One region of the Nonomuraea africana genome, then DNA from elsewhere that is predicted to be linked to it. Evidence: riboswitches for the same ligand, from Rfam matches in the RefSeq annotation. Region 1 holds a riboswitch; the other holds the start of a gene.

What was found. Region 1 has a riboswitch for cyclic di-AMP ahead of H4W81_RS09000 (CHAP domain-containing protein). Riboswitches for the same ligand answer to the same signal wherever they lie in the genome.
Region 2: it holds a riboswitch for cyclic di-AMP, as region 1 does, so the genes downstream of both, H4W81_RS08165 (CHAP domain-containing protein) here and H4W81_RS09000 (CHAP domain-containing protein) in region 1, are expected to answer to the same signal.

What each region holds. Positions count from the first base shown of each region.
Region 1 is NZ_JADBEF010000001.1:1,955,465-1,959,495, forward strand. It holds gene H4W81_RS08990 (BlaI/MecI/CopY family transcriptional regulator) at 291-680, shown strand; gene H4W81_RS08995 (M56 family metallopeptidase) at 683-1,597, shown strand; cyclic di-AMP (ydaO/yuaA leader) riboswitch at 1,727-1,895, shown strand; gene H4W81_RS09000 (CHAP domain-containing protein) at 1,923-2,696, shown strand; gene H4W81_RS09005 (TetR/AcrR family transcriptional regulator) at 2,790-3,389, opposite strand; gene H4W81_RS09010 (MFS transporter) at 3,479-4,031, shown strand, end outside.
Region 2 is NZ_JADBEF010000001.1:1,771,354-1,775,384, reverse strand. It holds gene H4W81_RS08180 (aldo/keto reductase) at 1-272, shown strand, start outside; gene H4W81_RS08175 (Gfo/Idh/MocA family protein) at 358-1,317, shown strand; gene H4W81_RS08170 (SEL1-like repeat protein) at 1,298-1,759, opposite strand; cyclic di-AMP (ydaO/yuaA leader) riboswitch at 1,895-2,029, shown strand; gene H4W81_RS08165 (CHAP domain-containing protein) at 2,047-2,751, shown strand; gene H4W81_RS08160 (RNA 2'-phosphotransferase) at 3,034-3,573, opposite strand; gene H4W81_RS08155 (WD40 repeat domain-containing protein) at 3,887-4,031, opposite strand, start outside.

The sequences.
Region 1 (4,031 bases):
CCACGCACTGCGTGGCGCTTTCAGCTCCACAAACTACGTAAGAGGTACATAAAACGCAAAGGGTTCATCAACGTCGCCGACCGAAACCCCCTCGTGAGCTGCTGTTCGGCGATCCAAACTTTACCTTCGGCGGTACTCTCCACCGGCCCACGGGGTGCATCAGCCCGCTGTGATCGTTCGGAGGCGTTTCACGCCCCCATACGGACATATTTGTGGCGGCATGATTGCTTCTGAGACCCTCGGTAACAGTCATGAGGGCGCAGCGAAGGGCCATGGGAGAGTGACGGGTGATGGCGGAGTTCGGCCCGCTTGAGCAGGCAATCATGGAAGCACTGTGGACGGCGAACGGGCCGCTCCTGATCCGCGAACTGCTCGATCAGATCAACCGCGGAAGGGACAAACCTCTCGCCTACACCACGGTTCAGACAGTCACCGACAGGCTCGCCCGGAAGGGCTTCGTCACTCGCAGGCCCGTGGGGATCGCCATCGCCTACACGGCCGTGGCCAGCCGCGAGGAACATGTCGTGGCAGTCATGCTCGAGGCGCTGGCCAACCTGCCGGAGCGAGGGCCTGCTCTCGCCAGATTCGCCGAGAGCGTCGACCCTGACGACGCCCAACGACTTCTCGACGCCCTCACGTACCGCTCGTCGGACATCAACGAAAAGCGTGAGGCGCCGTGACGATGATCGTCGCCGGCCTGGTCGTCGCCCTATATTTGATCAGCCAGTGGGCGGGGCCGGTCCTCGCGCGTGCCACATGGCCCTCTCGTCGGCCGGCGACGGCTGTGGTTCTGTGGGTGAGCCTCCTCGCCGCCATGGCCGTTGTTTTGCTCACCTTGACGCTCATGATTCTCGCCTGGCCGCCGGGACCGCTGCACAGGTGGTTCGAGCACCTGCGTTCCTGTATGCCAGGTCACACTCATGTCGGAGAACTGGCCGCATTAGCCGTCGCGGTGGTGGGTGGTGGCTGGCTCCTGCTGGCCGCGTGGCGAGGGATGACCCGCGTCAGCCGTACGGTCACCGAACGACGGCGACACCACGAGATGGTTCAGCTGATCGCGCGGTATCCCGACAGCCCCAGGGACGTCTGCCTCATCGAGCATCCCTTCGCGCTCATCTACTGCCTGCCGAGGCGGGCGCGGCCGATCGTGATGACCACCGGTCTGCTGAAGCAACTGGACGGCGCGCAGGTGGAGGCTGTACTGGAGCACGAACGGTGCCATCTCCAGCACCGTCATCACCTGGTGCTCGCCGTCGCGGACGCCATGCGCACGGCACTTCCGTGGTCGGCGACCGTGAAGCACGCCGTGACCGAGCTCTCAACGCTGGTCGAGATGGTGGCGGACGACGCGGCCGTCCGGCGGTGCGGGGTGGCCCCGGTCGTCGACGCGCTCCACCGGCTCACTCCCGTGACGGGACCGACCGGGAGTCTGGGGGCGGGTGACGAGTCGGGGCGGCGGATGAAGCAACGAATCGCTCGACTTGAGGCAGGCCGTGGGCAGGCTCGCCACCCCGGCCCGAGAGCCGTGCTCCTGCTGTCCCTGGCAACTCTGTCCGGCGTCCTGCTCGCCGCCGTTGCCCTGCACCTTCCCTGTTGACAGCGAGTAAGCGGCCAAGCAGCGATTGGTAGATCTTTTGTGCCTATTGCTGCGGTTTGGTCAAGGAATCGCTACCTTCCTCCTACATCGCACGTACTGATCGGCGACTTGCCTTCACCCCCGAGGGCGGCCGGTCGGCCGCCGAATCCCAGCGGTGACGGGCACGCCCGTCACGGGAACCGGGGACCCACTTGGCGTGGAGCGATCCATGCCCGGGGTGAATCCACCATGCGTGGTGGTAGGGCGACTCCTGGCCCGAACCCGTCAGCTAACCCGGTAGGCGGTGAAGGAGAAAGGGCCATTCCCCCACCTCATGCCATCAATCGTGGAAGGGCTGCTTGAGGCTGCCCAAAAGGATCTCGGTTACCGGGAACAGAGCAACGGCTACACCAAGTTCGGCGACTGGTACTACGCCAACGTGGACCAGAGCGACTCCTACTTCAAGACCGCGCCTTGGTGCGACATGTTCATCACCTGGGCCGCCCATCAGGCCGGTGTCCAGGAGTACGTCGGAGAGTTCGCGTCCACCGTCGACCACGCGAAGTGGTTCAAGCAGCAGGGCGCGTGGAGCGACCAGCCCGAACCCGGGGCCCTCGTCTTCTATGACTGGTCCGGCTCGGACAGCGTCGAAGGCATCGACCATGTCGGAATCGTCGAGCGGGTGGACGGAGCCAAGATCTTCACGATCGAGGGCAACGTCGACCGGGTGTGGCTCAAGCGCAAGGAGCGCGATCAGAGCAAGGTCGTCGGCTACGGCCTGCCTCGGAAGGTGCAGGAGAACAGCGGCGCGCTCGACGAGGTCGTCGCCGAAGAAGGCGAGGGCGCTGCGGTCGGCGCAGCACCCTCACCCCCGGTGAAGGCCCCACCGGTGCAGAACGTGTCCGCATCGGCGCAACAAGCGTTCGTCAACGTGACGTCGGCGAGCTCCAGCGGGCTTCCGCAGATTCAGGACGCGACCGCGCCGGCCGCCGTGCTCGTCGCTCTGCTGTGCACCGCTGTGGTCGTCAAGCGCGTCCGGGACAGGCAATCGGCTCAGGTGGCGGCGGCGGTTGGCCGACACCGCCGACCAGCCGGGCGGCACCGGGGATTGCTCGCATAGGGTTCCTTCTCCGGTCGGGCCTCACGGCCCGGCCGGAGAAACCCTCGAAGGACAGGCCTGCTGTCTACGTGTCATGTTGCGCGAAGATCCGTCCTAGCCGCGTGGAGAGACGCCCTCGGTGAGGGCGGTGGCGACCTTGCGTATGCGCTCGCGGAGATCCGGGGCATGGGGACCGCGAGTGAGCAGGAGCTGGTGCGCCGCACCCACCAGCGCGAGCGCCAGCGACTCGGTGTCTGCCTCGGCCGCGATCCTGCCGTGCTCCTTCTCTGCCTTCAGGTAGGCGGCGAATGCGCGCTCGCTGGCGTCGATCTCGAGGGTTCCTTGGCTGAGCGCCTCGCCCAGGTGGCTGAGGATCGCCGGCCTGGCCATCGCCAGGCCGGCGAGGGCCAGCAGATTGCCCGTGAGCAGGGTCTCGATGGCTGACATCAGGTTGTCCACGACGTCGCCGGTGCCCGCGAGGGTCGTGAGAGCCGACAGGGCCGCCCCCGCCTTGCCTGCTCGGTCGAGAAACAGCTCGGCCAGGAACCCGTCCATGTCGGAGAAGTGGTTGTAGAGCAGACCGGTCGCGCAGCCGGCCTCCTTGGTGACCGCCCTGCCCGTCAGCTCTGAGGGGCCCGCGCGCAGCAGGATCCGCTCGGCGGCGTCGAAAAGCTGCTGCCGTACGTCGGGGATCGCAACGCCACGCGGTGACATGACCACCAAATCTACCCGGGTGCGAGCAGGGCCGCCTGACCTGCCGGGCTTGCAGGGAGAATGAGCATGTGCTCATACTCTATGAGCACATGCTCATTCTCAAGGGTGAGAGCAGGTTCATGGACACGCGAGACTTCGTCTGGACACCGCGACATGTAGGTGCCCTCGCCGTACTCTGCCTGGCTCAAGTACTGGACAGCGTCGACGTCACCGTGGTGAACGTCGCGCTACCTGCCATCCAGGACGACCTGGGTTTCTCCGCCGCAGACCTGTCATGGGTGATGAACGCCTACATGGTGGTGTTCGGGGGGTTCCTTCTGCTGGGTGGTCGCCTCGGCGACTCATACGGTCACCGTCGCGTCCTACTCGGCGGGATCACCCTGTTCACCGTGGCGTCCTTGGCCGCCGGCCTGGCACAGAACGCGAGCTCCCTCGTGGCCGCTCGCGCCGCGCAGGGCCTGGGCGCGGCTCTCATCGCGCCGATGACGCTGGCGCTGATCGCACTGATCTTTCCGGAGGGCAGGCCACGGAACAGGGCGTTCGCGATCTGGGGAGCGGCGACGGGAGCGAGCAGCACGCTCGGCCTGTTCGCGGGCGGACTGCTGGCCGACGGCCCAGGGTGGCGGTGGATCTTCTTCATCA
Region 2 (4,031 bases), 180 kb from region 1:
GCCCACTGGGCCAGGGCAAGGGCCTGCTCGACGATCCCGGGCTGGTCAAGCTCGGCATGAAGCACGCCAAGACGCCCGCCCAGATCGTGCTGCGCTGGCACATCCAGCTCGGCAACGTGGTGATCCCCAAGTCGGCGACGCCCGAGCGGATCAGGGAGAACATCGATGTGTTCGATTTCACACTCGACGCCGAGGACATGGCCGCGATCGGCGCGATGAGCACCGGCAGGCGCATCGGTCCCGACCCTGCCACCTTCGACTGGATGGGCTGAGGGCTCCGCTCCCGGGACGGCTCGCGCCCGCCCGGCGTGCGCCGTCCCGCGATCCTTCATGATTGATCGATGAAGGAGGACTCTCATGGCTGATCTGGCTTGGGGAATCGCGGCGACCGGTGGGATCGCCAGGACGGTCGGCGCGGTGATCGCCGCCGAGCCCGGGATGCGGGTGGCCGCGGTCGGCTCGCGCGATCTGGGCAGGGCGACGGAGCTGGCCGCGACCCTGGGCGCGGACTCGGCCTACGGCTCCTACGCCGACCTGTGCGCCGATCCGGCGGTGGACGTGGTCTACGTGGCCACCCCGCACGCCCAGCACCTGGAGGTGGCCGAGGCGGCGATCGCGGCGGGCAAGGCGGTGCTGTGCGAGAAGCCGCTGGCCGCCTCGCTGGCCGACGCGGAGCGCATGGTGAAGCTGGCCAGGCAGGCCGGCGTGTTCCTGATGGAAGCGATGTGGATGCGGTTCAACCCCCTGATCAGGGGGCTGCTGACCGAGGAGCGGTTCGGCGCGCTGCGCTCGGTCCAGGCGTCGTTCGGGTTCGTCCTGCCGTACGAGGAGAAGCACCGCCTCTGGAACCCTGCGCTGGGCGGCGGGGTCCTGCTCGACCTGGGCATCTATCCGTTCGGGCTGGCGCATCTGCTGCTCGGCGAGCCGGCTGAGACGCATCTCACAGGATCGCTCGGTCCCTCTGGTGTCGACGCCGAGGTGGGGGCGCTGCTGACCTACGAGGGCGGGGCTCGCGCGCTGCTCGACACCTCGTTGATCAGTCCGCTGGCCAACACCGCGACCGTGGTGGGCACGGGGCTGCGCGCCGACATCGCCGCGCCGTTCTGGGCGCCGCAGCGCGTCACGCTGTCGGGTCCCGGCTTCGAGACCGAGGAACGCGTTCTTGACCCTTCGTCGAACGGCTACGCGGGCGAGATCCGCGAGGTGCGCGAGGCGCTGCGGGAGGGCAGGACGGAGAGCGCGATCATGCCGCTGGACGAGAGCCTGGCGATGATGCGGATGCTGGAGGAGGCGCGGGTCAGGCTGGGTGCTCGCTGAGCGCCTCGAGGTTCGCGCGGGCCCGCGCGGCGGCCTCCTCGTGGCCCGAGCCGACCGCCATCAGGTAGTGGCCGCGGGCCCTCGTGCGGTCGCCGGCCCGGTCCTCCAGGAGTCCCAGGTTGAACATCGCCCGGGGCGCGGCCTCGGCGTGGCCACTTTCCACGGCCTTTGCGTACCAGTGACGTGCCGCCTCGGCGTTGCCGCAGCCCTCTTCCAGGACGCCCAGATTGAACATCGCCCGGGGGGTGCCGGCCCTGCCGTACCAGTGGCGGGCCTCGTCGACACGGCCGTCCTCATCCTCGATGAGGGCGAGGTTGAAGGCCGCCCTGCGGGCGGCCTCCTGGTGCCCTGATTCGATCGCCAGGAGATACCATCTGCGTGCTTCGCGTGGACGGCGTCCGTCCTCCTGCAGGCCGTGGTTGAACAGGTCCTGGGGCGACATGACCTGACCGTAGATGATCGCGGGACCTTTATCAATTTGTATCCAACTTGCCTCATGTATTACCTTGGGGTCACTCGAGGCATAAACCCGGACTAACCGGACATTGCCTGACATTGCAGATCATCACAGGCCCCCTGCCTGTGACCGCTGAATCCGCACCATGCGGAACCGGGGACCCAATCCTTCTGGGGTGAATCGGCACACCGTGCCGTAGGGCAGCTTCACGTCCGAACCCGTCAGCTAACCCGGTAAGCGGCATGAAGCTAAGCAAGGAGAGTCCCCCTTTCATGGCCAAGCACCGTCGTAGCCGTGCCCCCAAGCTGTCCTACGCCCACGCCGCCCTCGGCGCAGCGGTGGTCGCAGGTTCGCTGGTTCCCACGCAGGCCGCCCAGGCCGACACCGCTCCCGCCCCCCAGGACAAGTCCCACGTGGCCGCAATGGCCGCACAGAAGACCGACGGCAAGCAGGCCGCCGTCAAGCAGCGCATCCCCGCCATGCCCACCGCCTCTGCCGTCCTCGCCGCGGCTAAGAAGCAGATCGGCATCAAGGAGAACGCCTCCGGCGGTGGCACCAAGTTCCAGGACTGGTACGTCAACTCCCCCCGCGCCAGGGAGACCGTCGCTCGTGACGGCGGCAGCCCCCGTGCCTACGCCAACGCCGCGTGGTGCGCGATGTTCGTCTCGTGGGTCGGCGAGATGACCGGCGCCCGTCCCCAGGTCGGATGGGACGCCTACACCGTGACCCACGCCAAGTGGTTCAAGGCCAACAAGCGCTGGGGCACCACCCCCAAGCCCGGCGCGGTCGTCTTCTTCTCGTGGAGCGGCGGCAAGAGCATCAGCTCCATCAACCACGTCGGGTTCGTCGAGAAGGACAACGGCAACGGCACGATCACCACGATCGAGGGCAACACCGGTAACGGTGCCGTCGAGCAGCGGGTGCGTCCGAAGTCGCAGGTCGTAGGGTACGGCTACCCGCAGTACTCGGGCGCGTAGTCCGCTCGCGACTCCCCTGCCCCGGCCGCCGGGGGCACCTCTCCAGCTGAGGGGCGTCCCCGGCGGCCGGGGTTTTGCCTGAGTCGGTAAGGGTGTTCCCGGCCGCTCCGGGATTGCATGACCTTGGCGAGCGAGACGGCCACGGATCATCGGGGCCGCACTGCCGCACCCCACTTCTCACCCCGGCGAACGCCTTGGGGATCTGCGGCCTGGGAACCTCCACCCCCGGCCGTCATCCGGGGCACCCCCTCTGACTCCCAGGAACCCCGCAGGCCTGATCCGTCAGCCGGGAAAGCGGAGGAACTCCGGCGGGACGGCGTCGGCCAGCCACACCCCGTTGGCGCTGACCCTGAACTCGTGTCCACCCGCGTGCATCTCCCCCGAGGCGACGACCAGCATCACCGGAGTCCCCCGGCGAGCGCCGACCCGCTCGGCCGTGGCGCGGTCGGCCGAGAGGTGGACGTACTGCCTCGACATCGGCAGCAACCCCGACGCCTTGATGGCCGCCAGGCTGCGGGGAGCGGTCCCGTGGTAAAGGATCGCGGGAGGCTCGACGGGCGGCAAACCGAGATCCACGGCGACCGAGTGACCCTGGCTCGCTCTGATCAGGTCGCCCGCGATGGCGTACCGCTGCTTGTCGTTGTCGGAGACCGCCCGGGAGAGCTCGTCCCTGGTGATGGGGAAGCCGTCCCTGGCCGCGGCGTCCAGCAACTCGTCGATCGGGACCCAGCCCTGCGCGTCGAGCGTGATCCCGATGGCGCCGGGGTCATGGCGCAGGTGTTTGGCGAGGTACTTCGAGATCCGCACGGTCCGGTCCGTCATGCGGGCATTGTTTCCTACCTCGCCGGCCGACGGGGAGTCCCGCGCCTCCCCGATCCGCACACCCCGAGCCGTCCCCCAACGGCACCGGTCCCTGGTGCCTCCCTTCGAACGCGGCCCCGACGGCAGGTGGCACCCGCCGCGGAGGGGTGAACCTCCTCCCGAGATGCGACCCCGCAGGCCGTACCTCATAGCTGGTGAGCACCTCCCGAGTGCGGGGCCATCCTGAGCCACCCACCATCCCCACCTACCGCCCGCGAACGACACCGGCCCGCGGCCGCCACGAGTCGGGGCGCCGCGGGCCGGGGTGGGTGGGTCAGCCGCCGCAGGCGGCGAAGACGAACGTGTCCTTCAGCATGGAGTAGCTGTCGCGCACGCGCGTCGCCCCCGAGGTCACGTCGTGCTGCATGACCGTCATCCTGGTCGGCTTGCCCTCCGGGTACTGCGAGACGTGCAGCGTC